DNA from 3 places in the Shinella sp. GW835-FHT14H05 genome. Region 1 is predicted to be linked to each of the others. Evidence: predicted binding sites of a transcription regulator. Region 1 holds the regulator's gene; each other region holds the start of a gene.
The links. The regulator LexA, encoded in region 1, represses DNA repair genes until DNA is damaged. The targets are predictions, from matches to a motif close to TGTTCNNNNTGTGTTCNG.

Region 2: a site for LexA is predicted at 3,958-3,975, ahead of AC1Q6Z_RS05520 (ATP-dependent helicase). Genes of this name have one in related genera too.
Region 3: a site for LexA is predicted at 7,124-7,141, ahead of AC1Q6Z_RS15580 (YifB family Mg chelatase-like AAA ATPase). Genes of this name have one in related genera too.

What each region holds. Positions count from the first base shown of each region.
Region 1 covers NZ_JBXAFY010000001.1:1,453,191-1,462,942, reverse strand. Annotated here, with positions in the region: gene AC1Q6Z_RS07145 (peptidylprolyl isomerase) at 1-1,669, shown strand, start outside; gene trpD (anthranilate phosphoribosyltransferase) at 1,687-2,709, shown strand; gene trpC (indole-3-glycerol phosphate synthase TrpC) at 2,718-3,533, shown strand; gene moaC (cyclic pyranopterin monophosphate synthase MoaC) at 3,533-4,027, shown strand; gene AC1Q6Z_RS07125 (molybdopterin molybdotransferase MoeA) at 4,027-5,250, shown strand; gene lexA (transcriptional repressor LexA) at 5,360-6,079, shown strand; gene AC1Q6Z_RS07115 (ComEC/Rec2 family competence protein) at 6,060-8,528, opposite strand; gene gltA (citrate synthase) at 8,837-9,752, shown strand, end outside.
Region 2 covers NZ_JBXAFY010000001.1:1,120,556-1,130,307, reverse strand. Annotated here, with positions in the region: gene AC1Q6Z_RS05540 (efflux RND transporter permease subunit) at 1-1,163, opposite strand, end outside; gene AC1Q6Z_RS05535 (efflux RND transporter periplasmic adaptor subunit) at 1,163-2,332, opposite strand; gene AC1Q6Z_RS05530 (cyclase family protein) at 2,632-3,453, shown strand; gene AC1Q6Z_RS05525 (carboxymuconolactone decarboxylase family protein) at 3,501-3,914, shown strand; gene AC1Q6Z_RS05520 (ATP-dependent helicase) at 4,017-6,476, shown strand; gene AC1Q6Z_RS05515 (methyl-accepting chemotaxis protein) at 6,510-8,186, opposite strand; gene AC1Q6Z_RS05510 (DUF2778 domain-containing protein) at 8,431-9,639, opposite strand.
Region 3 covers NZ_JBXAFY010000004.1:204,793-214,544, forward strand. Annotated here, with positions in the region: gene AC1Q6Z_RS15545 (peptide chain release factor 3) at 1-1,062, opposite strand, end outside; gene dut (dUTP diphosphatase) at 1,156-1,629, shown strand; gene AC1Q6Z_RS15555 (GNAT family N-acetyltransferase) at 1,634-2,524, shown strand; gene AC1Q6Z_RS15560 (LysE family translocator) at 2,525-3,157, opposite strand; gene AC1Q6Z_RS15565 (LysE family translocator) at 3,287-3,904, shown strand; gene cysK (cysteine synthase A) at 4,038-5,006, shown strand; gene AC1Q6Z_RS15575 (VOC family protein) at 5,061-5,459, shown strand; gene AC1Q6Z_RS15580 (YifB family Mg chelatase-like AAA ATPase) at 5,502-7,034, opposite strand; gene gshB (glutathione synthase) at 7,233-8,177, opposite strand; gene AC1Q6Z_RS15590 (endonuclease/exonuclease/phosphatase family protein) at 8,248-9,240, opposite strand; gene AC1Q6Z_RS15595 (sn-glycerol-3-phosphate import ATP-binding protein UgpC) at 9,237-9,752, opposite strand, start outside.

The sequences.
Region 1 (9,752 bases):
GAACGCCGAGCAGGCGCGCGCCTTCGGCATCGAGAACCAGGTCTTCGCCGAACTCGTCGCCGGTGCCGCCCTAGACCAACTTTCGCGCGACATGAACCTCGGCTTGTCGGAAGGCCGCCTCGCCCAGTTGATCGCCGACGATCCGGCCTTCCGCGGCGTCAACGGCCAGTTCGATCGCCTCGCCTTCTCCTCGGTGCTGCGCAATGCGGGCCTGCGCGAGAACGACTATATCAACAACCGCAGCCAGGTGGCGATCCGCACCCAGGTCGTCGAGGCCGTTTCGGACGGCTACAAGGCGCCGGACGTGCTGACGGAGGCGCTGCGCCAGTACCGCAACGAAGCGCGCACCATCGATTACCTCATCCTCAGCAACGCCAATATCGACCCGGTCAAGGCGCCGGGCGACGACGTGCTCGCCCCCTGGTTCGAACAGAACAAGGCGAGATACCGCGCGCCGGAATACCGCAAGGTCGTCTATGTCGCGCTGGAGCCGAAGGACATCATGGACGCGGCCGCGATCACCGACGAAGCGCTCCAGGCCGACTATGAGAAGACCAAGGAAAAGTACCGCACGCCGGCAACGCGCACGATCGAGCAGCTGACCTTCCCCGATCGCGCCGCGGCCGACGCCGCCGCCGCCAAGCTCGCCTCCGGCACGACCTTCGACGCGCTGGTCGCCGAACAGAGCAAGACGGCGACCGACGTGCTGCTGGGCGACTTCACGCAGGCGAACGTGCCGGACCAGAAGTTCGCCGAACCCGCCTTCGCCGTTGCCACGGACGGCGGCACGACGCCGGTCATCGACGGCACCTTCGGCCCGATCATCTTGCGCGTGACCAACATCCGCCCGGAAAACCTCAAGACCTTCGACGAGGTGAAGGAAGAGCTGCGCAGCGAACTGGCGCTGAGCGAAGCTGCCGACGGCATTCTCGCGGTGCATGACCGCATGGAGGACAGCCGCGCCGAGGGCCTTGGCCTTGCGGAAGCGGCCGCCAAGAACAACCTGAAGGCCGTGACGATCGACGGCATCGATGCCCAGGGCAACGACCAGAAGGGCGAAGAGGTCAACGGCCTGCCGGAGAAGGCCGCCCTTATCGGCGAAATCTTCAAGACGGATGTCGGCACGGAAACCCAGCCGATCAATGTCGGCCGCGAAGGCTATGCCTGGTTCGAAGTGCTCGACGTGATCCCGGATCGCGACCGCACGCTCGACGAGGTGCGTGACCGCGTGGTGGCCGACTGGACGGCCGAGCAGCAGCGCCAGACGCTCGCCAAGAAGGCGGAAGAGCTGGCCGAGCGCGTGCGCAAGGGCGGCGACCTCGGCGCGATTGCCGGCGAACTCGGCATGGCGGTCGAAAACAAGGCGGGCCTGCACCGCAGCGCGCAGGACCCGGTGCTGAGCCCGGCCGCCGTTGCCGCCGCCTTCGCCGGCCCGGTCGGCCATGTCGCTAACACGCCGGGTGTGGATGGCGAGGGCCAGATCCTCCTGAAGGTGGCTGATGTCGCCACCGATTCGGCGACCGACGCGCTCTCCAACGAGGACCAGCAGATCGCTGCCGTCGCGCGCGCCAGCGGCGACGACATCCTCGACCAGATGGTGAGCTCGCTGCAGACCGCCTATGGCGTCTCGATCAACCGCACGCTCGCCGAACAGAGCATCGCTCGATAGAGGAAGACGGGAACCGCATGTCCGACCTGAAATCCTATATCGCCAAGGTCGCCGCCGGAAACGCGCTCGACCGCGAGGACGCCCGCGGCGCCTTCGAGATCATCATGTCGGGCGCCGCCACGCCCTCGCAGATCGGCGGCTTCCTGATGGCGCTGCGCGTGCGCGGCGAAACCGTCGACGAGATCTACGGCGCCGTCGGTTCGATGCGCGCCCGCATGCTGCCGGTCACGGTGCCGGCGGATGCCATCGACATCGTCGGCACGGGCGGCGACGGCACGGGCACCTACAATATCTCGACGCTCGCCGCGATCATCACCGCCGGCGCCGGCGTGCCCGTCGCAAAACACGGCAACCGGGCGCTGAGCTCCAAGGCGGGCACGGCGGATGCGCTGTCTTGCCTCGGCGTGAAGCTCGACATCGGCCCCGCCGAAATCGCCCGCTGTGTGCACGATGCCGGCCTCGGCTTCATGTTCGCGCAGCTGCACCATCCGGCGATGAAACATGTCGGCCCGTCGCGCGTCGAACTCGGCACGCGCACGATCTTCAACCTGCTCGGGCCGCTTTCCAACCCCGGCGGCGTCAAGCGCCAGCTCCTCGGCGTCTTCGCGCCGCAATGGCTGGTGCCGCTCGCCGAAGTGCTGCGCGATCTCGGCTCCGAGAGCATCTGGGTCGTGCACGGTTCCGGCCTCGATGAAATCACCACGACGGGCACCACACAGGTCGCAGCCCTCGAAGACGGCAAGATCCGCACCTTCGAGCTGACGCCCGCCGATTTCGACCTGCCCCAGGTTACGCTCGACGACATCCGCGGCGGTGACGGCGCACACAACGCCGCCGCCCTCCTTTCGGTGCTCGGCGGCGCGCACATGCCCTATCGCGACGTGTCGCTCGCCAATGCCGCGGCCGCCCTTCTCATTGCCGGCAAGGCGGAAACGCTGAAGGACGGCATGGCGAAGGCAACCGAAGCCCTGGAAAGCGGTCGCGCCCGCACGGTGCTCGAACGCCTCGTTTCGGTTTCCAACGAAGGCCATGCGGAGTAGGATTGGCCATGACCGATATCCTGAAAACGATCGAAGCCTACAAACTGCAAGAAATCGCCGCCGCCAAGGCGCGCGTGGCCCCCGCCGAGCTTCGCGCCCAGATCCGCGACCAGGAGCCGCCGCGCGGCTTCTTCGCGAGCCTCAAGGCCAGAAAAGCCGCCGGCAGTTTCGGCCTGATCGCCGAAATCAAGAAGGCCAGCCCCTCCAAGGGCCTCATCCGCCCGGATTTCGATCCGCCGGCGCTCGCCAAGGCCTATGAGGCCGGCGGCGCCGCTTGCCTCTCGGTGCTGACGGACACGCCGAGCTTCCAGGGCGCGCCCGAATTCCTCACCGCCGCCCGCCAGGCCTGCGCGCTGCCGGCGCTGCGCAAAGACTTCATGTTCGACAGCTACCAGGTGCTGGAAGCCCGCGCCTGGGGCGCCGACTGCATCCTCATCATCATGGCGTCCCTCAGCGACGACGATGCGAAGATGCTGGAGGACGCCGCCTTTTCGCTCGGTATGGACGTGCTGATCGAAGTGCACGACGAACCGGAGATGGAACGGGCGCTCAGGCTGAAATCCAAGCTCGTCGGCATCAACAACCGCAACCTGCGGACCTTCGAGGTCGATCTCGCGGTGTCGGAAAAGCTCGCCGGCATGGTGCCCGACGACCGCCTGCTCGTCGGCGAAAGCGGCATCTTCACCCATGCGGATTGTGAACGCCTCGGCAAGGTCGGCATCTCCACCTTCCTCGTCGGCGAAAGCCTGATGCGCAAGGAGGACGTGGCCGCCGCGACCCGCGAACTGCTGACCGGCTCCGCCGGCATGCTGGCGGCCGAATGATGGCCGAAAAGGCCGCCACGCTGACCCATATCGATGCCTCCGGTGAAGCCAACATGGTGGATGTCGGCGACAAGGCCGAAACGGTGCGCATCGCGGTTGCCGAAGGCTTCATCCGGATGGCGCCCGCGACCCTCGATCTCATCCTCAAGGGCGATGCCAAGAAGGGCGACGTGATCGGCACGGCCCGCCTTGCCGGCATCATGGCCGCCAAGCAGACGTCGAGCCTTATCCCGCTCTGCCACCCGCTGATGCTCACCAAGGTCGCCGTCGAAATCCGCGAGGACCGTACCCTGCCCGGCCTGCGCGTCGAGGCCATGGCGAAGCTCACCGGCCGCACCGGCGTCGAAATGGAGGCGCTCACCGCCGTCAGCGTCGCCTGCCTCACCATCTACGACATGGCGAAAGCCGCCGACCGCGAGATGGAGATCGGCGGCATCCGGCTCGTCGAAAAATCCGGCGGCCGCTCCGGCGACTACAAGCGGGCAAACGCCTGATGTCGCTCCTCCCCGTCGCCGACGCCCTCGACCGCCTGCTTTCCCGGCCCAAGCCGACACAGCGGACAGAGACGGTTTCGCTGCATGACGCGCAAGGCCGCGTCCTCGCCGAAGACATCGCCGCGCGCCTGACCCAGCCGCCTTTCGACAATTCCGCCATGGACGGCTACGCCGTCCGCCACGCGGATATCGCTACACTCGGCGCCATCCTCAAGGTCGTCGGCCTCTCCTCCGCCGGTCACGCCTTCGAAGGCTCTGCCGGCCCGGGCGAGGCCGTGCGCATTTTCACCGGCGCGCCCTTGCCCTCCTTCGCCGATACCGTGCTTTTGCAGGAAGACGCGGAAAAGCTGGAAGACGGCCGCATCCGCACGACCTTCCTCACTCCAAAAGGCCGCCATGTGCGCCCACGCGGACAGGATTTTTCCGAAGGCGAGACCGTGCTGAAGGCCGGCGCCGTGCTCGATGCCGGCCGCCTGACCGTCGCCGCTGCGATGAACCATCCGGCGCTAACAGTCTACGCCCGCCCCCGCGTCGCGGTGCTTGCGACAGGCGACGAGCTCGTCCCGCCCGGAACGCCGCCCGGCGCCAGCCAGATCATCGCGTCCAACACCTATGGCGTTTCGGCGCTCGCGCGGGCGGCCGGCGCGGAGGTGATCGACCTCGGGATCGTCGGCGACGACAAGCAGGCGATTCTGGAAGCCGTGCGAAACGCCCTGGCGCTCGATATCGACGTGCTCGTGACGCTCGGCGGCGCCTCCGTCGGCGATTTCGACCTCGTGCAGCCGGTGCTCGGCGAGGCCGGCATGGAGCTCGATTTCTGGCGAATCGCCATGCGGCCGGGAAAGCCGCTGATGGTCGGCCGGCTGGGGGATATCCAGGTGCTGGGCCTGCCCGGCAACCCGGTCTCAAGCCTCGTCTGCTCGCTGCTCTTCCTGGAGCCGCTGGTGCGCCGCCTCGCCCGCCTGCCCGCAAAAAACCGCCGGCACCCGGCCATCGCCGCCGTGCCGCTCAAGGAAAACGACCAGCGGCAGGATTATGTCCGCGCCCGCATCGTCCGGGGACCGGCCGGCGACCTGCGCGTCACCCCCTTCGGCAAGCAGGATTCCTCGATGATGAAGGTCTTCGCCGAATCGGAAGGCTTGCTGATCCGACCGCCAAACGCCCCGGCCGTTCCCCAAGGCGATCTCTGCGAAGTACTTCTCCTGCGCGAACCCTCCGTCTGAACAATATTATTATTTCCAAGGCCTTGCGGAACACATATGGAACAGATAGTGTCTGTTCTGGATTTGTTTCACGATTCTGGATTGTTTCAAGATTCTCGGTGGAGGGGCCATGCTCACGCGGAAACAACAGGAACTTCTCCTGTTCATTCATGAACGGATGAAGGAGTCCGGTATTCCTCCCTCGTTTGACGAGATGAAGGATGCGCTCGATCTCGCATCCAAGTCCGGCATCCATCGCCTCATCACGGCACTGGAGGAGCGCGGCTTCATCCGCCGCCTGCCCAACCGGGCGCGGGCACTGGAAGTGATCAAGCTTCCCGAAGCCTATTCGCCAAGCCTCCAGCCGCGCCGCGGCTTTTCGCCGGCCGTCATCGAAGGCAGCCGCGGCAAGCAGCCCGTGCCGGCCGCCCCCGTACAGCGCACGCCGCAAGCGGACATGTCGTTGTCGGTCTCCGTGCCGGTCATGGGACGCATCGCCGCCGGTGTTCCGATCTCCGCCATCCAGAACAACACCCACGAGATCATGGTGCCGGCCGAGATGGTCGGCAACGGCGATCATTATGCGCTGGAGGTCAAGGGCGACTCGATGATCGAGGCCGGCATCCTCGACGGCGACACCGTGATCATCCGCAACGCCACCACCGCCAATCCGGGCGAGATCATCGTGGCGCTCGTCGACGACGAGGAAGCGACGCTTAAGCGTTTCCGCCGCAAGGGCGCCTCCATTGCGCTCGAAGCCGCAAACCCGGCCTACGAGACCCGCATTTTCGGGCCGGACCGCGTCAAGATCCAGGGCAAGCTCGTCGGCCTCATTCGCCGCTATCATTGAGCGCCGTCTCGGCCTCGAAGGTGCCGCTACGCCAATCATAGGTGCGGTGGCGAGACCAGGGCCGGTCGAGGGTTTCGATGGCGGGGGTGATCTCGGCGTCGGAAAGTGTTGAAGCGGCCTTTTCGGCGTCGGGCTGGATTTCCAGTGCGCCCGTGCGCCGCAAATGGCGGGCCGTCATCAGCCGGGCTCCGGAGCGGCATTCCTCCAGCCGCAGGGCTTGGGACACGACGACGAGGTCGGCAGCATCGCAGGCGGTTCCGAGGAAGGCGAGGTCTTCCAGCGTGACGATCCGCCAACCGCTCGGCGAAACAGCGGCGCAGAATGCCTTTGTTTCGCAGATGAAGCCCCTGCCCTTTCCTGCGGCCTCCAGGGCGGATGCCATGGCGGCCTTCGCCCTCTGCCGATCCGCCTTGTGGCGCGGCTTCCTCTGCTTTTCAGTCCCTTCAGCGGTTTCACCGACCTCCTCTACCGTCAGCCCTTCGCTCTTGCGCATCTCCGGCTTGATGAGATCGCCGAGCCGCAGCGCGCGGCGCCATTGCGCATAGATGAAATCCGGCGGCCTTGCGCGGTTCGTTGCAACGGTGTCGCCGCGCCGGATCGCCACGAGACGGCCGTCTTCCGAGACCAGCACTTCCGGCGCGCGGCGTTCGTCCGGCCAGCAGGCGATGACGATCCCGAGCATGACGAGCAGCGTGCCGGCATGGCGCAGCCGGGTGCGCAGGATGCAGGCCAGGCCGCCGCCGAGGCCGATTAGCAGGAAAGCGGACTGCGGAATTTGACCGGTGACGATTTCGCCTTTCCAGCTTGCGACCCACATCGAAAGCGCGATCATCCATTCGATGCCCTTGCCCATGATCGCGAAGGGGATGGCATCGAGGCCGAACGGCATCAGCAGCACTGCGATGAGGCCAAAGGGCATGACGATCGTGCTGATCACCGGCATCGCCAGAAGATTGCCGGCGAGGCCATAGGCGGGGATGCGGTGAAAATGGCCGATGGAATAGATCAGCGTGGAAAAACCGCCGATCAACGAGGAGAGCATGAGCCCGCCGAAGAAACGGCCGAGCGAGCCGCCGAACAGTTGCAACGGCCCTCCCCGGCTTTCCCGCCGCATCGGCCGCTCGCGCCAGGCCGCGTAGCCCGCGACAAGCCCGAGCGTCGCCGCATAGGACATCTGGAAACCTGGATTGGTGACGGCAGATGGCGTCACCAGCAGGATGAGGATCGCCGAAAGCGCGACATTGCGCAGGCTGATGGCCGATCGCCCGAAGAGCACGGCGACAAGCATGACGCAGATCATGATCCACGATCGCACGGCCGACAGCGCGCCGCCCGAGACGAGGATATAGAGCGTCACCATGATGAGCGCGCCGGCCGCGGCGATCTTCTTGGCCGGATATCGCTCGGAAAACCCCGGGATCAGCGCCATCAGCATGCGCGCGCCGACGAGGAAGGTGCCGGCGGCGAGCACCATGTTGAGCCCTGAAATGGCCAATACATGGGCAAGCCCCGCCTGCCGCAGCGCTTCGACCGTGTCCGCGCCGATCGCCCGCTGTTCCGCCGTCACCAGTGCCGCGGCGATCGCCCCGGCATCGCCGCCGATGCGGCCCCGAATATGCTCGGTCAGGTTGTTGCGCCAGCGCGCGATCTCCTGCCGGACCCGGCCTTCCAGCCCCGCCTCACCGGTCGCAACACCTTTGGGCGCACTGTAAAAATAGCCGACGGCGCCGGTGCCAGCGAAATAGGCATCGAAGGCGAAATCGTTGAGGCCGGCCAAGGCCGGGCCGGACGGGGGCCCGAGGCGCGCACGCCCCGTTATGCCTGCGCCGATCGCGATCGGTTCATGACGACTGCGGGCAAGCAGCGTGACGACGCCGGGTGGCCGCTTCAGCACCGGATCGCGCGTCGCCTCAAGCGCGATACGGTAGCGGATCGCCCCGCGCTCGTCGCTTTCGCGGGACAGCACCCGGCCGCTGATCTGCGTGGTGACCGGCGTATCGAGGATGACGGTGTCAAGCCGGCTGCTTTCCACGGCCGCAAGCAGCATGCCCACGGGAACGAGAAAAGCGGCACCCGCGGCGAGCGCCACCCAGTCCTCCCGATACCGCAGCTGCCAGGCAGGCCAGAACGTAACGCTGGCAAGAAGCAGCAGGGCATAAATTGGCGGATCGGTGGCGGCGGCAAACCACAGGGCGGCTCCGATGCCGAGAAAGACCGGCACGAACAGGAAGAAGTGGCCGTGCGCCCGCTCCTCGGCAAAGGCGGCATCGATTCTCTGGCCGGCAAGGCTTTCCCGAACCCGACCGGCGTAGCGCGCATAGGCGACAAGTGCGGCCTTGCGACGAGGCACTGGCAGAGCCGGTATCGGCAGCGAATCGCCAGCCGGCGCGACGCCCCAGGCCTCTGCCTCGCGCGCCGCCTGCTTCTCCGCGATGTCGATCCTGGCCATGCACTCGGCCCCGCCGGTTCCCCAGGCGATTATGCAACCCGCCGCAAGAATATTCAATCAAAAGTAGGGTGAATTAATAATAAGCCAAACAGAAAGCATGCGCCCTCCGCAACACGAAAACCACCCTCAGAAGTTGCTTGCAACTTGCCGGAAAGGGTAGATATTGCGTTGCCGGAAAGCCCGTTATCGCAATGCACAATTTGCCTTTGGTATCGCTTGGCAGCGCATCGTAAATGGGCTAGCAAAACGAGCATGTTCATGGTTGCGGCACGAAACTGTGCCACCATTTGAAACAACGGAGGATCGTTATGACAGGAACAATCGCGGATGTATCGTTCGGTGGCAAGTCGGTCGAGCTGCCGACGCGATCCGGCACGATCGGTCCCGATGTGATCGACATCGGCACGCTGTACAAGAATACCGGCGCCTTCACCTACGATCCCGGCTTCACCTCCACCGCCTCGTGCGAATCGAAGATCACCTATATCGACGGCGACGAAGGCGTGCTTCTGCACCGCGGCTACCCGATCGAGCAGCTTGCCGAACACGGCGACTTCCTCGAAGTCTGCTACCTTCTGTTGTACGGCGAACTGCCGACCAAGACCCAGAAGGACGACTTCGACTACCGCGTCACGCACCACACCATGGTGCACGAGCAGATGAGCCGCTTCTTCACCGGCTTCCGCCGCGATGCGCATCCGATGGCCGTCATGTGCGGCTGTGTCGGCGCGCTGTCGGCCTTCTACCACGACTCGACCGACATCACCGATCCGCACCAGCGCATGGTCGCCTCGCTGCGCATGATCGCCAAGATGCCGACGATCGCCGCCATGGCCTACAAGTACCATATCGGCCAGCCCTTCGTTTACCCGAAGAACGACCTCGACTACGCCTCGAACTTCCTGCGCATGTGTTTTGCCGTACCCTGCGAGGACTATGTGGTGAACCCGGTTCTGGCCCGCGCCATGGACCGCATCTTCATCCTGCATGCCGACCATGAGCAGAATGCCTCGACGTCGACTGTTCGCCTCGCCGGCTCTTCGGGCGCCAACCCGTTCGCCTGCATCGCGGCCGGCATCGCCTGCCTCTGGGGCCCGGCGCATGGCGGCGCCAACGAAGCGGCGCTGAACATGCTGGCCGAAATCGGCTCGGTCGAGCGCATTCCGGAATATGTCGCCAAGGCCAAGGACAAGAACGACCCGTTCCGCCTGATGGGCTTCGGCC
Region 2 (9,752 bases), 330 kb from region 1:
GCCATGTAGATGGCGGCGATCGTGCCGATCAGCGCGATCGGCATGCTGATCGTGGGGATCAGCGTCGCCCGCCAGTCAAGCAGGAAGAGATAGATGACGAGCGTGACGATCACGACGGCAACGACGAGCGCGATCTCCACCTCGTGGATCGCGCCATCGATGAAGACCGCGTCGTCGCTGGTGATCTTGATCTCGGTGCCCTCGGGCAGAATGGTCTCGAACTGCGCCACCATCTGCTTCACGCCGGCGGAAATATCGAGCGTGTTCGATTGCGCCTGACGGATGATGCCAAGCCCGATGCCCTGGCGCCCATTGGAGCGCAACGCCGTCGAACCCTCGTCCGGCCCCATCGTCACCATGGAGACATCGCCGAGGCGCACGCGGTTCTTGATGATGAGGTTCTCGAAATCGGCCGGGGTCGCGAGGTCCGCAGTTGCACGAACCGTAATGTCCTGGCTCTGGCTCTTCAGCGAGCCGGCCGGCACGTCGAAGGCGGCGGTCGCCAGCGCATTGCGCAGGTCCGCGACCGTCAGGCCGCGCGCCGCAAGCTTCGACTGATCGACGTCGACGCGAAAAATCTTCTCCTGGTCGCCATAAACGGCAACGTCCGCAACACCTTCCACCGAGGCGAGCCTGTCGGTAATCTCGTTTTCGGCCAGCAGCGTCAGGTCTTCGAGCGATTGCGTATCGGAGGTCAGCGCGAGCCGCATGATCGGCTGGCTATCGGCATCGGCTTTCACGACGCGCGGTTCGTCTGCGCCATCGGGAAGCTGGTTCGCCACGCGGCCGAGCGCATCGCGCACGTCGTTTGCCGCCTGGTTGACGTCCGTCGTATCGGAGAATTGCAGGGTGACGCGGCTACGCTCGAAGGACGACTGCGAGGAAATGTCCTTGATGCCCTGGACGCGCGAAACCGCCCCTTCGATCACATCCGTCAGTTCGCGGTCGACCGTTTCGGGCGAAGCGCCGTCAAATTCGGTCGAAACGCTGATGACCGGCTGGTCGACGGAGGGAAGTTCGCGGATTTCCACGCCGTTGAAGGCGGCGAGGCCGGCAACGACGATCAGCGTGTTGAGCACGAGGGCGAAGATCGGCCGGCGAATGAAAAGCGCGGTAAAGCCCGCCTTGCCGGATTCGTTGACGCCGTTCCCCTCGCCCGACATTACGTGCCCTCCGTCACGGAGGACGTCACCTGGCCGTCCTGCTCGGCAGTGCGCACCGCGCCGCCCGGCCGCAGCGTCTGCACGCCTTCGGTGACGATCTGGTCGCCCTCGCCGATCTCGGCCTTGATGAGCACCTTGTCCGGGTTGCGCTGGATGATGTGGATCGGCACACGCTCGACCTTCTCGCCCTTGACGCGCCAGACATAGGAGCCTTCGGCGCTCCACTGCACGGAGAGCGGATCGACGCTCGGATAGAGATCGCCGGCAAACTGCATGGTCACCTGGAAGGACATGCCGGCGCGCAGCAGGTCCTCGGGATTTTCGATGCGCGCACGCACGCGCAACGTCCGGCTCTCCTGGTCGATGCGGTTGTCGATCGCCTGTACCTTGCCGTTGAAGGTTTCGCCCGGCCGCGCGACCGCGGTCGCCGAGACGTCGCCGCCGACGCGTATGCTCGTCGCGAACCGCTCCGGCACCCAGTAGTCGACGAGGATTTCCGAGCGGTCGTCGATGCGGGCGATCGCCGTGGTGGTGGTGACGTAATCGCCGGCATTGACGGAGATGATGCCGACCACGCCGCCATAGGGCGCAGTGATATCGCGGCGGCGCAGCGTCAGTTCGGCATTCTGCAACACCAGTTCGGCCGCCTTCAGCGCGGTCTCGGCATCCTGCAATTCGGCGACGCTCATGGAGGACTTGATGCTCTGGACGCGCTTCAGCTTCTGCTGCGCGCTTTCGCGCGCCACACGCGCCTGGTCGGCGGCAATGCGCTGCTCGTCGCTGTCGAGGCGGGCGATCACCTGGCCCTGCTCCACCCGGTCGCCGGATTCGACGAGCACTTCGGTGAGGTTGCCGGTGGCGTAAGGTGTCACCGTGACGGTGCGGATCGCTTCGCCGTCGCCGATGGCGTTCAGCCGGTCGTTGACGACGGACATGGCGACGGGCTTGGTGGCGACGAGCACCGGGCCACCGCCGAAACCGCCGCGGCGGCCGCCTTCGCGGCCCCCCTCGGTCTGGCCTTCACCGGCCGGCGCGATGGCTGCGACGAGCGTGCCGGGGAGGCCCGCGGCCTCCAGCATGTCGTTCGCCCCGGGCACGAAGCGACCCCAGAGCAAGACCCCGGCCGAAATGACGCCGAGGCTTATGAGGAGCTGTTTCCAAACCCGCATGCAATCTGTCTCCGATGGAAGCGAACCGTCACCTGTTGCAGTGCGACATAGACCAAGTATCCCGCTTTGCAAATGAACGGGCAATGAAAGAATACGATCATTACCGAAATGTAAGATTGGCGGTCTGTTCTGTTACCGAAATGTAAGAAAAGGTGGAGAAATCTTCCCTCGCCACCCCCTATCCGAGCATGCGCGTGACTGGACCGATCCGGTGCGTGTGATAGCTTTCTTGCGCCAGTATGGTCGAGCCTTATTTCAGTATTGTTTCATCAACGCATTCACCGACAGGGGGAAGAACCATGTGCGACGCCTGCGTCATCGATACCGTCAAGAACCGCATGCTTTCGAGAAGAAACTTTTTCCGTGCCGCCGCTGCGGGCGCCGCAACTGTGGCGGCAGCCAGCTCCGGTGCGCTGAGCCCGGCGCTCGCGCAAGCGCCGAGCAAGGCGACGGACCTCACCCATGAACTTTACGAGGAGTTTCCGACTTTCTTCGGGCAGCAGCAGTTCTGGCGCGAGCAGAAGTTCAACTACAAGGAACACAAGTTCAATCTTTTCGAACTGCGGGTGAACGAGCACACCGGCACCCATGTCGATGCGCCGCTGCACTTTTCCGAGGATGGCAAGTCGGTGGCCGAAATCCCGGTCTCCAACCTCGTCGTGCCGCTCGCCGTCATCGATATCCGCGAGAAGGCGGCGGCGAACGCGGATGCGCAACTGACACCGGACGACATCAAGGCCTGGATCGCCGCCAATGGCGACCTGCCGGAAAAGGCCTGCGTGGCGCTGCTCTCTGGCTGGGACAAACATCTGGGCACCGACAAGTTCCGCAATGCGGACGCCGAGGGCAAGATGCACTTCCCCGGCTTCCACGTCGAAGCCGTGCAGTATCTGGCGGAAAACTCCAGCGCCGTGGGCATCGCGGTCGATACGCTCTCGCTCGACTACGGCATCTCGCCGGATTTCGCGACGCACTATTCCTGGCTTGCCTCGGGCCATTGGGGGCTTGAAGCGGCCGCCAATCTGGACCAGCTTCCGGCCAAGGGCGCGACCCTCATCGTGGGCGCGCCAAAGGTGCGCGGCGGCACGGGCGGCCCTGCCCGCGTGTTCGCACTGGCCTGACCCCATTGGCCGGCGGCTTGCCCGCCGGCCTTTCTTCCGGAGGAACCATGAGCACCGTCAAACCCGCTGAAGACATCGAAGCCGATCCGCGCGTGAAGGCGGTGTTCGACGACATCCGCGCCACCCGCAAATCCGATTTCGTCAACAATATGTGGCGCTACCTCGCCTTCGACCCGGCGCTCCTGGAGCGCATCTGGGCGGAGGTGAAGGCCGTGATGGCGACGCCCTCGACGCTCGATCCGCTGGTCAAGGAAATGCTCTATATCGCCGTCTCGGTGACGAACGGGTGCAGCTACTGCGTCCATTCTCATACGGCCGCGGCCAAGGCCAAGGGCATGACAGATGCGCAATATGCGGAACTGCTCGCCATCGTCTCGCTTGCCGGCAAGACGAACCAGCTTGCGACCGCCCTCCAGCTGCCCGTGGACGCCGTGTTCGATGCGGACCGCGCCACGCCCTGAAGGGCGCGGCTTTCCACAATCTTCTGGCCAATGTTTTTCCCCGCGGAATAAAAGCAGAACGGAAAACTGGTCTTTCGAGACCGAATCACTACATTGAGCCGCATGATCAGCGGTTACGACGACATTCCCTTCTTCGACGAGGACCCGCAGCTTTCCGGAAAGCCCCCGGCGCCAAAGGAAAAGCCGGCGGGCGGTATCGCCGCGCGCGCCATGGCGGCCCGCGATGCCCACCGCGCGCCCGACTACCTCTCCGGCCTCAACCCGGAGCAGCGTGAGGCGGTGGAAACGCTCGACGGTCCCCTGCTGGTGCTCGCGGGCGCCGGCACCGGCAAGACGCGCGTGCTAACCACCCGAATCGCCCATATCCTGGCCACCGGCCGCGCCTATCCGAGCCAGATGCTGGCCGTGACCTTCACCAACAAGGCTGCGCGCGAGATGAAGGAGCGCATCGGCCTCCTCGTCGGCGGCGCGGTCGAGGGCATGCCCTGGCTCGGCACGTTTCACTCGATCGGCGTGAAGCTGCTGCGTCGCCATGCCGAACTCGTCGGCCTGCGCTCCGATTTCTCCATCCTCGACACCGACGATGTGGTGCGCCTGATCAAGCAGATCATCCAGGCCGAGGGCATCGACGACAAGCGCTGGCCGGCAAAGCAGTTCGCCGGCATGATCGACGGCTGGAAGAACAAGGGCCTCGACCCGGCGCAGATCCCGGAAGGCGACGCGCGCGCCTTCGCCAACGGCAAGGGCCGAGAACTCTATATCGCCTACCAGAATCGCCTGAAGACGCTGAATGCCTGCGATTTCGGCGACCTGCTGCTGCACCCGATCCGCCTGTTCCGCGCCAATCCGGATGTCTTGGCCGAATATCACCAGAAATTCCGCTACATCCTCGTCGACGAATACCAGGACACCAACACCGCCCAGTACATGTGGCTGCGCCTGCTCGCCCAGCGCCCCAAGGGCACGCCGCAGAACGTCTGCTGTGTGGGCGACGACGACCAGTCGATCTACGGCTGGCGCGGCGCGGAGGTGGACAACATCCTGCGCTTCGAGAAGGATTTCCCGGGCGCCCGCGTCGTCAAGCTGGAGCGCAACTACCGGTCGACGGCCCATATCCTGGGCGCTGCCGGCCACCTGATCGCGCATAACGAGGACCGGCTGGGCAAGACGCTCTTCACCGACCGCAAGGATCCCGACGACGACAAGGTCGTCGTGCATGCGGCCTGGGATTCCGAGGAAGAGGCGCGTGCCGTCGGCGAGGAAATCGAGCAGCTCCATCGCAAGCAGCACAAGCTCAACGACATGGCGATCCTGGTGCGCGCCTCCTTCCAGATGCGCGAGTTCGAAGACCGTTTCGTCACGCTCGGCATCAACTACCGCGTCATCGGCGGCCCGCGCTTCTACGAGCGGCTCGAAATCCGTGATGCCATGGCCTATTTCCGCCTGGTCAGCCAGCCGGCCGACGACCTCGCCTTCGAGCGCATCGTCAACACGCCGAAGCGCGGCCTCGGCGACACGACGATCCGCAACCTGCACGACTATGCCCGCGCCCGCGACATACCGATGCTCGCCGCCGCATCCGACATCATCGAGACCGACGAGCTGAAGCCGAAGGCGCGCAAGGCGCTGTTCGACGTCGTCACGGATTTCCGCCGCTGGCAGTCGCTCCTGGAGACCATGCCGCACACCGATCTTGCCGAGCAGATCCTCGACGAGAGCGGCTATACCGCCATGTGGCAGGCCGACAAGTCGGCGGAAGGCCCGGGGCGCCTCGACAACCTCAAGGAACTGATCCGCTCGATGGAAGCGTTCGAATCGATGCGCGGCTTCCTCGACCACGTTTCGCTGGTCATGGATGCCGAGCAGAATGCCGAACTCGACGCCGTCTCGATCATGACGCTGCATTCGGCCAAGGGCCTCGAATTCGAGACGGTCTTCCTGCCCGGCTGGGAGGAAGGCCTCTTCCCGCACCAGCGCGCGCTCGACGAGGGCGGCCGCTCGGGCCTGGAGGAGGAACGCCGCCTCGCCTATGTCGGCATCACGCGTGCAAAACGCCGCTGCCACATCTGGTTCGTCTCCAACCGCCGCATCCACGGCCTCTGGCAATCGACGCTCCCCTCCCGCTTCCTCGACGAATTGCCGGAAGCGCATGTGGAAGTGGCCGAGGTGGAACAGTCCTATGGCGGTTACGGTCGCGGCGGCTACGGCCAGTCGCGCTTCGACAAGCAGGAGCCGTTCCAGAACAACTACTCGTCCCCCGGCTGGCGCCGCGCCCAGGCAAACCGCACGGAAGCCACGCGCGACAACTGGGGCTCACGCTCCGGCCACGCCGTCGAGCGCGTCGGTTATGGCGAAAGCGGCCCCCGCTCGCGCATGATCGAAGGGGAACTGGTGGCGAAATCGACCACGAGCGAGCCGTCGAAATTTTCCGTCGGCGACCGGGTCTTCCACCTGAAATTCGGCAACGGCAATGTCGCGGCGATCGAGGGCAACAAGTTGACGATCGACTTCGACCGCGCCGGACAGAAACGTGTGCTGGACGGTTTCGTCGAAAGGAAATGACGGGGCCATAAGAACGACCCCGCCTTGAATCGGTCAGGAGGCCTTGCGCACCGCGCCGAGCCGGGCGGCGCGCTCTTCCGGCGTCCAGATTTCGCTGCCGTCACGGCGAAGCGTGCGACGGTTGAGTTGGAACCGGTTGACAAGGTCGCTGAGCGTTATCGCACCGTCGGCCAGGGATTGGCTCGTCGAGGTCGTGCGCTCCACCATGGCGGCGTTTTCTTGCGTGATACGGTCGACATCCGAAACAGCAGCACTGATCTCCTCGAGACCGCTCGCCTGCTCGGCGGCAGAGGTCGCTATCGCGTCGACATTATGGTCGATCTCTTCGACGAAGTTTTCGATTTCGCGAAGGGCCCGGCCGGTTTCGCCGACGAGACGCACACCATCCTTAACTTCAGCGCTGGAATTGGTGATCAGTGTCTTGATCTCGCGCGCCGCCTTTGCGGAGCGCTGCGCCAGTTCGCGAACCTCCTGCGCAACGACCGCAAAGCCCCTGCCCGCTTCGCCCGCCCGCGCGGCCTCCACGCCGGCATTCAGCGCAAGCAGATTGGTCTGGAACGCGATTTCGTCGATGACGCCGATGATCTGGCTGATCTCGCTTGAAGCGGCCTCGATGCGCTGCATGGCGCTCACGGTATTGTTCACGACGTCGGCAGAGCTGTTTGCCGAGGCGCGGGCGTCCTGTACGAGCTTGCGCGTCTCCCGCGTCCGGTCGGTCGAAGAACGCACGGCGACGGTTGCCTGCGTCAGTGCTGCTGCGGTTTCTTCGAGCGCGACAGCCTGTTGGCGCGTGCGTTCCGAGAGATCCTCTGCCGCCTTGCGCATCTCCTGGCCACTACGGTTCTGGATATAGGTCTGGTCGAGCACCTGCGAGAGGGTTTCCTGGAAGGCGCCGATCGAATTGTTGAAATCCCGCCGCAGCGGCTCGAATTCGCGGATGAATTCGCGGTCGATCGTCATGCGGATGTTGCATTCGGCAAGGCGCCCGAGCCCCGCGCCGATCTCCTCGATCGCCCGCACGCGCTCCGTCACATCGGTGGCGAACTTCACCACCTTGAAGACCTTGCCATCGGCATCGAGGATCGGGTTGTAGGAGGCTTGGATATGGATACGGCTGCCAACCTTGGTGACGCGGGTGAACTGGTCGGACACGAAGTGCCCTTCGGCAAGGCGCGCCCAGAAATCCTTGTAGGCCGCACTCGCCACATAGTCCGGCGCGCAGAACAGGGAATGATGCCGGCCGACGATTTCCGAAAGCTGGTAGCCGAGGGTGGCGAGGAAATTCTCGTTGGCGCCGAGGATGTCGCCCTTCGGCGTGAACTCGATGATCGCCTGCGCCCGGCTCAGCGCCGCGAGCTTGCCCTCATCCTCCATCGCCTTGCGCTTCATGGCCGTGATGTCGGTCGCGAACTTCACCACCTTCACCGGCTTCTTGCCGCGGAAGACGGGATTGTAGGAGGCCTCGATCCAGATCTCGCGGCCGCCCTTGGCGATGCGCTTGTACTGGCGCCGGTCGAAATGCCCTTCGGCAAGCCGCGCCCAGAAGGCCGCGTATTCCGCCGATGCGGCCTCCGCCGGGTCGACGAACATGCGGTGGTGCTGGCCGACCACCTCTGAAAGCCCGTAGCCGACGGCGTGCAAAAAATTCTCGTTGGCGTGCAGGATCTTGCCGGAGAGGTCGAATTCGATGATCGCCTGGGAGCGGTTCATCGCGGCAAGCACGGAGCGGGAATTCAATCCGAAATCGAAGGCAGTCACGTCTGGGTCCCCACGTCGATGTGGCCTCGGCAGCCGGGCCATCAAGAGAAGTCGGCTAAAATTGACCCAAAATTCTTAGCATTCGCTAAACCAAATGGTTATCGTTCACAACATTCGGAGAAAATTTGTGCCCGTGGCCTGAAAATACAAAACCGGCGCTAACAGGGCGCCGGTTTTAGGGGTCACGCGAAAAATGTCAGGCGCCGGCCTTGCGGTAGAGCGCGGCAAGCTGGGTGCGCGACGACGGCAGTTCCGGCACCACGATCATCATGGTGATGTGCCCACGCTTGAAAGCGTTGAGGAACGGCTCGTAGTTCTGGAAGGCGACGCAACCATGCGAGCCCTTCTGGTTGCGCAGGAGGTTGGTGTGCGTCAGGAGGCCCGTGCGGTTCTTCGGGTCGCGCCCGTCGATGGAGGTCATGCGGATCGCCTCGACGCCGTGGAAGCGCCGCTCGCGCATCTTCAGGCGGTAGATGCCGGCCGGCGTCGGCCCGTTCATCTTGACGTGCTCGTAGCGCGGATTGTCGCGCATCTTGCCGATGCCGGAATGGGCGCGCAGCTTCGTGCCGTCGGGCATGTAGACCGTCGCGTTGGAAACGTCGTAGATCGCAACGCGCGTGCCTTTGCCGAGCCAACCCGTGCCATTGCTGCTGCCGCTGCCGCCCTTGAACAGGTTGCCGAACAGCGACCGGTCGGGCTTGGCGTAAGCGACCTCTTCCTTGTCCTTGTCCTTCGCCTTTTCGCGATTGTTGCGCGCGACCGGCTTTTCTTCTTCCACCACCACCGGCTTTTCGATGACGACGGTCTCGAGCGCCGGCTTGGCTTCGGGCAACGGGATCTGGCTGAGGAGGTTTTCCTCTTCCGTCTGCGGCTTCTGCATGACGAGGCCGAAGGGCTGGATGTCCTTGCGGGCGGAGGTGTCCTCGACGAGCGCGGTCACCATGGCCGGCTGGCCGGTGATCGCCTTTTCCTGTTCGACGGAGCGCTCGGCGCGGGCATAGGCCGCCTCGATCAACGCCGCCTTGGCCTTCTCGCGCTTCACGGCGGAAGCGAGCTGGACCGAGATCTTGCGCTGGTGCGCGACCTGGATCGCCTCGGCGGTCAGTTGCTTCTGGCGAAGCTCGCTTTCCGAGGGCTGGGAGAGACGCGAGAATTTCGCGATCTTCACCACCCGGTCGGCAACCTTTTCCTTGCCGGGGGTCTTGATATGGAGAGTGCCGGCAATGGCCTTCTTGCCGTCCGAAAGCGACGTTGCCGCCTCCTGCATGGCACCGAGCGTCGAGACAACCGCCCAGGCGGACCCGGCGATGACGCCGCAGGCAAGCAATGTGCTGAGAAGGATGCCCGCGGAACGGCCCCGACGGGATTTCGACGCGGAACGCGCGGAACTGTACACAGACGCCATGATACTCGTTACCCGATACTCGTTACTCGACGCGGCCGCGGAACAGACAGTCCGAGGGCCTTTACGCTGGCGGCAGGCATCGGGGCCACGCGCCCCGGACTTCTGCCGAACGA
Region 3 (9,752 bases), on a different contig from region 1:
GCCGGCATAGGCCGTATCGGCGAGCTGGCGCTGCGAGGCGAAGAAGAACTGCGGCGCCGACAGGCCGATCTGCTTGCCGGTGCGGGCGAGCCGCACCTTCATGCCGCGCTCCAGCATGCCGGAGCAGACGCGGGCAAAGGCGATGCGGTCTCGGTGGTTCGGGTCCATGTTCGCCTGGATCTTGAAGACGAAGGCCGTCATCTTGTCCTCGGACGCATGGACCTTGCGCACATCCGCCACCTGGTCGCGCGGCGGCGGCGCGACGGCGCCGAGCGCGTTGATGAGGTCGCGCACGCCGAAATTGCGCAGCGCCGAACCGAAGAAGACCGGCGTCAGGTGACCTTCGAGGAAAGCCTCGCGGTCGAACGGCCGGCAGGCCTCGCGGGCAAGCTCCAGCTCCTCGATGAAGGCGGTGCGTTCGTTTTCCGGCAGGTTTTTCGCCACCACCGTCGCATCGTCGATCTTCGTCGGCTGCACCTGCGTATCCGAGCCGCGGAAGGTGCGGTCGGCGAGATGATAGGAGCCACAGAACGACTTCGACCGGCCGACGGGCCAAGTGATCGGCGCCGTATCGAGCGCCAGCTTCTCTTCCACCTCGTCCAAAATCTCGAACGGGTCGCGGCTCTCGCGGTCCATCTTGTTGACGAAGGTGATGATCGGGATGTCGCGCAGGCGGCAGACTTCGAACAGCTTCAGCGTTCGCGGCTCGATGCCCTTGGCGGCGTCGATGACCATGACGGCCGCATCCACCGCCGTCAGCGTGCGGTAGGTGTCGTCCGCGAAGTCTTCGTGGCCGGGCGTGTCGAGAATGTTGAAGACGTTGCCGTCATATTCGAAGGTCATCACGGATGTGACGACCGAGATGCCGCGTTCGCGCTCGATCTTCATCCAGTCCGAGCGGGTCTGGATGCGGTCCTTCTTCGCCTTCACTTCGCCGGCGAGCTGGATGGCGCCGCCGAACAGAAGCAGCTTTTCGGTGAGGGTGGTTTTACCGGCGTCCGGGTGCGCGATGATCGCGAAGGTGCGGCGGCGGGAGACCGCCTCGGCAAGGGTTTCGGCCATTTTCTGCAATATCCTGTGAGTTGCCGCGGTCTTTACAGGCTCCGCCCGGAAGATGCAATTGACGGGATTGTGCCGTGGCCGGCTTATGGGCGCATGAACGCGCACGCCCCCACCCAGCCCACCCTTTCGCTCGTCCGCCTGCCGCATGGCGAGGGCATCGAGCTTCCCGCCTATGAGACATCGGGTGCCGCCGGCATGGACCTGCGCGCCGGCGTGGCCGTCGATGCACCGCTGACGCTGGCCCCGGGAAAACGCGCGCTCGTGCCGACCGGTTTCGTCTTCGAAATCCCGCACGGCTACGAGGGGCAGATCCGTCCCCGTTCCGGCCTCGCCTTCAAGCACGGCATCACCTGCCTCAACACGCCGGGCACGGTCGACAGTGATTATCGCGGCGAGGTGAAGGTGCTGCTCGCCAATCTCGGTGAAGAACCCTTCGTCATCGAGCGCGGCATGCGCATCGCGCAGATGGTGATTGCGCCCGTCACGCAGGTCGCCGTGCGCGAGGCGACGGAAACCAGCGAAACCACCCGCGGCGCCGGCGGCTTCGGCTCCACGGGCGTGCGCTAGAACCATGCCTGCCGACCGGCCGGGGCTGGTCCTCCGCTCCGACTATCTGGGCGACAGCGCCGCCTGGCGCGCGCTTGCCAATCTACTGGAAGACACGTTCGGCATCGACATCACCGCGCTCGACCGGCTGGGCGGGCCGGACCCGACCAGCGTGCCCTTCGCGTGGTTCGACGCCGCAGGCACCTGCATCGCCAATATCAGCGCCTTCTCGCTGCCGCTCGTCATCAACGGCACCTTCGTGCGCGCCGCCGGCCTGCAATCCGGCGCCGTGCGGCCGAGCCATCGCGGTCAAGGGCTTTTTCGCGACGTGATGGAGGCGGCGCTCGACCATTGCGATGCGGAAGGTTTCGAAGCGGTCGCGCTGTTGACCGACAAGCCGGACCTCTACACGCACCTTGGTTTTCGCGTGCTGGCGCAGCATCGGTTTGCCGGCGCTGCACCCGTGGGAGGGCGCGCCAGCCCGGTTCGGCGGCTGGACATCGGAAGCGAAGCCGACATTGCCTTGCTTAGCCGGCTACTGGATGGCCGCCGGCCAGTGTCCGACCGTTTCGCGCCGCTGCGGCAGCGGGAAATGTTCCTCTTCAACGCATCGCTGATGCCGGACCTGCGGCTCGACCTGATGGAAGAGCACGATGCCGTCATTGCCTGGCAGGCGGGCGAGGACGGCGGCTTTGAACTGCTGGATATCGTCGGCGCTCACATCCCGCGCCTCGCAGATATTGTGGCGAGCCTGCGGGTCGCACCCTCTCGGGTCATCGTGCACTTTGCGCCCGATCATCTGGGATGGGACGGCAAGGCCGTTTCGGATGAGGGCGATATGGTGCTCATGCTGCACGCCGCGCCCGATCTGCGACCGGACCAGCCCTTCGCATTGTCGCCGATGGCGGAGTTCTGATCAGCGGCGGGCTTCCATCGCCATGCGCAGCGCGAGCCCGGCCAGCACCGTGCCCATCAGCCAGCGCTGCACCAGAAGCCAGCGCGGGCGGGCGGCGAGGAGCGCGGCAATCGAGCCGGCCGAAACGGCGATCAGCGCGTTGACGCTGACGCTGATGGCGATCTGCGTGCCGCCGAGCACGAGCGATTGCAGAAAGACGCTGCCTTCTGCCGGATCGATGAACTGCGGCAGCAGGGACAGGTAGAGCACCGCGATCTTCGGGTTCAGCAGGCTCGTCAGGAACCCCATCAGGAAGAGTTTCCGGTTGCCGTCGCGCGGCAGGGCCTTGACCTCGAAGGCGGAGCGGCCGCCGGGGCGCAGCGCCTGCCAGGCGAGCCAGGCAAGGTAGAGCACGCCGGCAAGCCGCAGCGCATCATAGGCATAGGGCACCGCCATCACGAGTGCGGTGATGCCAAGCGCCGCCGACAGCATATAGAAGACGAAGCCGAGCGCCACGCCGCAGAGCGACACGAGGCCAGCCGCCGGCCCCTGGCAGATCGAGCGGGAGACGAGGTAGATCATGTTTGGCCCCGGGGTGAGCACCATGCCGAGCGCGATGAGGGCGAAGGCGGCAAGGCCGGTCAGGTCTGGCATGGCATGCTCTCCTTGGACGATCTGACGAAGGACTATCCCGCAGCCGCGCTTGCGGCAAGGCGCCGGCCGCAAAACCATTGCCGCAGGATATCGGCGGCGCTAAAAGAGCGTCAGCCCAAGGAGCCTGCCATGACCATTGCCGTGCTGATCGCCTATTGCGGTGCGCTGTTCATCGCCGCCATCATTCCCGGTCCCGGGATCACGGCGATCGTCGCCCGCGCGCTCGGCTCCGGCTTCCGGCCGACCTTCTTCATGGGGCTCGGCCTCATCCTCGGCGACATGATCTATCTCACCGCGGTCATCCTCGGCCTCGCCTTCATCGCGCAGACCTTCACCACGACCTTCATGCTGATCAAGATCGCCGGCGCCCTATATCTCGGCTACATCGCCTGGAAGCTCTGGACGACCGGCCTCTTGCCGCAGAATATCGAGGCGCGGCGCTCGACCAGCATGACCATGTCCTTCCTTTCCGGCCTGTTCGTGACGCTCGGCAATCCGAAGACCATGCTGTTCTACGTGGCGCTCGTGCCGACGCTGGTCGACCTCGAAGCGATCGGCCTTGAGGAATATGGCGTGTTGCTCGCCGCGACCTTCGTCGTGCTGCTGATCGTGCTCGTGCCCTATATCGCGCTTGCCTCGCGCGCCCGGCTTCTGCTTAAGCAGCCGAAGGCGTTGCAGCGGATGAACCGCGTGGCCGCAGGCATTCTCGCCGGCACGGCCGCCTATATCGCGACCCGCGCGGCCTGAGGTTATCGATCCGGCTTTTCCCGGATCGGTGTCCGAATATTCCGCTTCGAACGCTTTTGTCGCGAAATCCGGACTCGTCTCCGGCGGCATTCGCTCCTATCTTCTCCGGTAACGAGAACCGAGGGAGCCCCCGATGACCGACACCCGCAAGCCCGGCCGCGGCCGAATCTACGCCTCCATCACCGAGACGATCGGCGACACGCCGATCGTGCGGCTCGACAAGTTCGCCAAGGAGAAGGGCGTCGTCGCCAACCTTCTCGCAAAGCTCGAATTCTTTAACCCGATCGCCTCCGTCAAGGACCGCATCGGCGTTGCAATGATCGAGGCGCTGGAAGCGCAGGGCAAGATCACGCCCGGCAAGTCGACGCTGGTCGAGCCGACCTCGGGCAATACGGGCATCGCGCTCGCCTTCGCCGCCGCCGCCAAGGGCTATCGCCTCATCCTCACCATGCCGGAGACCATGTCCGTCGAGCGCCGCAAGATGCTGGCGCTGCTCGGCGCCGAACTGGTGCTGACCGAGGGGCCGAAGGGCATGAAGGGCGCGATCGCGAAAGCCGAGGAACTGGCCGCCAGCATTCCGGACGCCATCATTCCCCAGCAGTTCGAAAACCCGGCCAACCCGGAAATTCACCGCAAGACGACGGCCGAAGAGATCTGGAACGACACGGAGGGCGCGGTCGACATCCTCGTTTCCGGCATCGGCACCGGCGGCACGATCACCGGCGCCGGCCAGGTGCTGAAGGCGAAGAAACCCGGATTCAAAGTCATCGCAGTGGAGCCGGCCGACAGCCCGGTTCTTTCCGGCGGCAATCCCGGCCCGCACAAGATCCAGGGCATCGGTGCCGGTTTTGCCCCGGCGATCCTCGATACCTCGGTCTATGACGAGGTCGTTCCGGTCACCAATGACGAGGCCTTCGAAAATGCCCGCCTCGTTGCGCGGCTCGAAGGCGTGCCGGTCGGCATCTCGTCCGGTGCGGCACTGGCCGCCGCCGTCAAGGTGGGCAGCCGTCCGGAAAATGCCGGCAAGACCATCGTCGTCATCATCCCCTCCTTCGCCGAACGCTATCTTTCGACTGCGCTTTTCGAAGGCCTCGGCGGCTGAGATCGGGCGGCCCGTTGCGCCAGCGCGCGGCGGGCCTTTCCCATACGGGACAGCATGATCCATCACCTCTCCCTCGGCGTTTCGGATATTGTGCGCGCAGCCGCCTTCTATGACGCCGCGCTCGCGCCGCTCGGCTGTGGACGGGTCTGGTCGGATATCCGGCCCGGCGAACCGGACCAGGCCGTCGGCTACGGACCGCCCGGCGGCGGCGACAAGCTCGCCCTCAAGGAGCATGGCGATGCCGCCGTGGCACCGGGCACCGGCTTCCATGTCGCCTTTGCCGCGCCGGACCGGCAGGCCGTGGATGCTTTCCATCAGGCAGCCCTCGCCGCCGGCGGGCGCGACAATGGAGCCCCGGGGCTTCGGCCCGATTATGGATCAACCTATTATGCTGCCTTCGTCATCGATCCAGACGGGCACCGGATCGAAGCGGTCTTTAAGGGTCCGGCCTAGTATCAGCGGACGGCTGGCGTTGATTCCGCCCCCGCCGCGCAATCACGCCGTTGCCGCCATTCGATCCCCGACAATGCGATAAGAAATTGCTTCCGCCAGGTGGATGCGGCCGACGATTGCGGCTTCGTCGAGATCGGCCAGCGTGCGGGCCACCTTGAGGATGCGGTGGTAGCCGCGGGCGGAGAAGCGCATCTTTTCCGCGGCGTCGCGCAGGAGCTGGAGGCCGCCGGGATCGGGTTCGGCGACCTTTTCGACGAGCGCCGTCGAGGCGCGCGCATTGCTCGTCACGCCGCCCATGCCGAGACGGGCGAAACGGTCGATCTGCAAGGCCCGGGCGCGGGCGACGCGGCGGGCGACGGTTGCACTCGCCTCGGCCGCCATCGGGCGGATGAGGTCCGTGGCGGAGACGGCGGGCACGTCGATGCGGATATCGATGCGGTCCATCAGCGGGCCGGAGACGCGGGCCTGGTACTCGCTCATGCAGCGCGGGCCGCGGGCGCATTGGCGGCCGGGTTCTCCCGCCATGCCACAGCGGCAGGGATTCATGGCGGCGACGAGCTGGACGGCGGCGGGGTAGCTGACGCGATGGTTGGCGCGCGCGATGATGCATGCGCCGGTTTCGAGCGGCTGGCGAAGCGCATCGAGCGCCTGCGGCGAGAATTCCGGCAGTTCGTCGAGGAAGAGCACGCCATTATGGGCAAGCGAGGCCTCTCCCGGCCGTGCCCGGGCGCCGCCGCCGACGAGGGCGGCCATGGTGGCGGAGTGGTGCGGCGTGCGGAAGGGCCGACGGTCCGACAGGCGTCCGCCGGAGAGCTGGCCGGCGATGGAGTGGATCATCGAGACTTCGAGGAGCTCCGCCGGCGAGAGCGGCGGCAGGATGGCGGCAAGGCGGGCGGCGAGCATGGACTTTCCCGAACCGGGCGGGCCGACCATCAGGAGATTGTGGTTGCCGGCGGCCGCCACTTCCAGCGCCCGCTTGGCGCTTTCCTGGCCGCGGATATCGGCGAGATCCGGCAGGTCGCCGGCCGGCGCGCGGATCGCCGGGGCGGGGCGCGAGAGGACCTGCGTGCCCTTGAAATGATTGACCAGCGCGATGAGGCTGCGCGGCGCGAGAATATCAAGCCCGCCGCCGGCCCAGGCGGCTTCCGCGCCGTTTTCCGCCGGGCAGATCACGCCCTTGCCGAGCGCATTGGCGCCCATGGCGGCAGGCAGCGCGCCGGCGACTGCGGCAATCGTGCCGTCCAAGTTAAGTTCGCCGATGACGACATAATCGTCCAGCGCATCGCCCGGCAGGGCGCCGAGCGCCACCATGAGGCCGAGCGCGATGGCGAGGTCGTAATGGCTGCCCTCTTTCGGCAGATCGGCGGGCGCGAGATTGACCGTCACCCGCTTCGGCGGCAGCGAGAGGCCGGAGGCGTGCAGGGCTGCCTGCACCCGCTCACGGCTTTCGGCGACCGCCTTGTCCGCCAGGCCGACGATCTGCATGCCGACCTTGCCGGGCGCCACCATGACCTGGACATCCACGGGCACGCCTTCGATGCCCTGAAACGCAATCGTGCTGACCCGCGCCACCATGATGGACTCCGCTCGCCCTGGCCGAAAACGACCCTCGCAACCGCCCCTGGGTTGCAGCTGGAAATCTGGCATGGAATTCGGAATGAAACAAGAACAATTATAGAACTTGCGCAAAGATTTTCCGCGTGCTGGTTGTGCACGGTTGCATTTGCGGAACGAAGGCGGGACGTTCGCGAACGGAACGCCCCGCGCGCACCATTAGCGCTTCTTTTCGATAGCATCCCAGAGCAGGGCGGCGATGTCGGCGCCGCCGAATTTCTTCACTTCGCGGATGCCGGTGGGCGAGGTCACGTTGATCTCGGTCATGTAGTCGCCGATGACGTCGATGCCGACCAGCAGGAAGCCGCGCTCGCGCAGCGCGGGGCCGATGCGGGCGCAGATTTCCTTTTCGCGCGCCGTCAGCTCCGTCGGCTCGGGGCGGCCGCCGGCATGCATGTTGGAGCGGGCATCGTGTTCGGCGGGCACGCGGTTGATGGCGCCGACGGGCTCGCCATCGACGAGGATGATGCGCTTGTCGCCCTTGCGCACGTCCGGCAGGTATTGCTGGGCGATGAAGGGTTCGCGGAACATCTGCCCGAACATTTCCAGGAGCGACGAGAGGTTGCGGTCGTCCTTCGTCGAATGGAAGACGCTGGCGCCGCCATTGCCGTAGAGCGGCTTCAGGATCATGTCGCCCATCTCGTCGCGGAAGCGGCGGATTTCGACCGGATCACGGGTGATCAGCGTTGCCGGCATCAGGTCGGCGAATTCGGTGACGAAAATCTTTTCCGGCGAGTTGCGCACCCAGGCGGGGTCGTTGACGACGAGCGTCTTGGGGTGGATGCGCTCCAGCAGGTGCGTCGACGTGATGTAGGACATGTCGAAGGGCGGGTCCTGGCGCAGCAGCACCACGTCCATGGTCGAGAGATCGATGCGCTCCGGGGCGCCGAGCGTGTAGTGGTCGCCCTTGACGTCGCGCAGTTCCATCGGCTCGACGGTGGCGTAGACCGTGCCGTCGCGCAGGCTGAGACGATCCGGCGTGTAGTGGAAGAGCTTGTAGCCGCGGTTTTGCGCCTCGATGCTCATGGCGAAGGTGGAATCGCCGGCGATATTGATGGTCGACACATGGTCCATCTGGACCGCGACGTTCTTGATCTTTGCCATGAAAAGTCCCCTCAGGAATGCCCGACACATTTAAGGTGCCCGAGGGGCGAGCGCAACGGGCGCGCGTCGCTCAGGCGAAACCGTCGATGCGGCAGGTGATGAGGTCGTGGTCGGAAAGCGGCCGGCCGGCCGGCGAGAGCGAGGAGACGATGCGCGTATCGGAGACCGCAAGGCCGCGCGACAGGAACCAGTCGAGCTTCATCGAGCGTTCGGGCCAGCGGGTGATGAGGCTGGGGCGCGTCGTCATGACGTCGAGCGGGCCGCCGTGGCGGGTAAAGCCGCGCTCGGCGGCGCGGGCGAACAGGCCTTCCGCTTCGAAATCGCCGTCGGCGTGGTTGCCGGTGTTGAGATCGCCGCCGATGAGCATGGGGCGGCCGGGGAAGGCCTCCTCCAGCGCATCGATGAGGCCGACCATCTGGCGCTCGCGATAGGAGGCCGTGGTGGCGCTTTCGAAATGGGTGGAGGCCAGCACGAGCGGGCCGGATTCGGTGTTGATCACCGCGCCGATCGCCATGCGCTCGCCGAGCCGCGGCTGGTCGACCTCGCCCGTGAACCACAGGCGCTCGCCGGGAAGGCGCAGCAGGAAGGCTTCGTGCAGCGGCACGGTGGAAAGCAGACTGTTGCCATGCAGGCCGCGACGGTTGAACTGGTCCTTGCAGAATTCCAGTTCAGTATCGGAGCCGAGGCCGAGTTCGACGAATTCGACGCCGTAGAGATAGGCCATGCCGAGCTCTTCGGCGACTTCCGCCGTGGTGTGGCGCTGGCGGGTGCGGGCCATGCCGTCGTCCATCTCGGAGAGCAGCACGATCTCGGCACCGGTGGCACCCAGATGTTCGGCGCTTTCCATTGGAAACAGACAACGCTCCAGGTTCCAGGCGGCGACCGTGAAGGGGAAGGGCAGCGGCTCGGCGCGTTCGGCGCTGCCGCCGGCCTCCACCGCATTCATGCAGGCGAGATCGGCCATATGGGCGTCGTGCGCGGCGATGGATTTTTCGAGGCCGGCAATGGCGGCGCGTTCTACGCTGGTGGGAGCAGCCAGCCGGCCGACGGTTTCGCGGATCATGATGCGGCGACCTCCATGGCGGGAATGCTGGCTGCGACGGCGCCCTCGCCCACCCAGTCGATGCGCTGGCCGCTCTTGCTGTCGAAGAAGTGCAGCTTGGCCGTGGCGATGGAGAGCGAGGCGGTTTCCGGCAGCGGGATTTCGGAGGGGATGGCCGCGACGAGCGGCTGGTCGCCGACGACGCCGTGCACGAGGCGCTGCGAGCCCAGTTCCTCGACATAGTCGATGCGGAACGGCAGGTCGCCCTTTGCGCCGTCGTGGATATGCAGGTCTTCGGCGCGCAGGCCGACGGTCACCGCACCCTGCGTCGGCACCGTCGCGCCGAGATCGATGAGGGCGGGGCCGAGCGCGAGCTTGCTACCGTGCAGCTCGCCGGTGACGAGGTTCATGGCAGGCGAGCCGATGAAGCTCGCGACAAAGGTGGTGGCGGGGCGGTGGTAGACGTCGAGCGGGCGGCCGATCTGCTCGATTTTTCCGCCGGAAAGCACGACGAGCCGGTCGGCAAGCGTCAT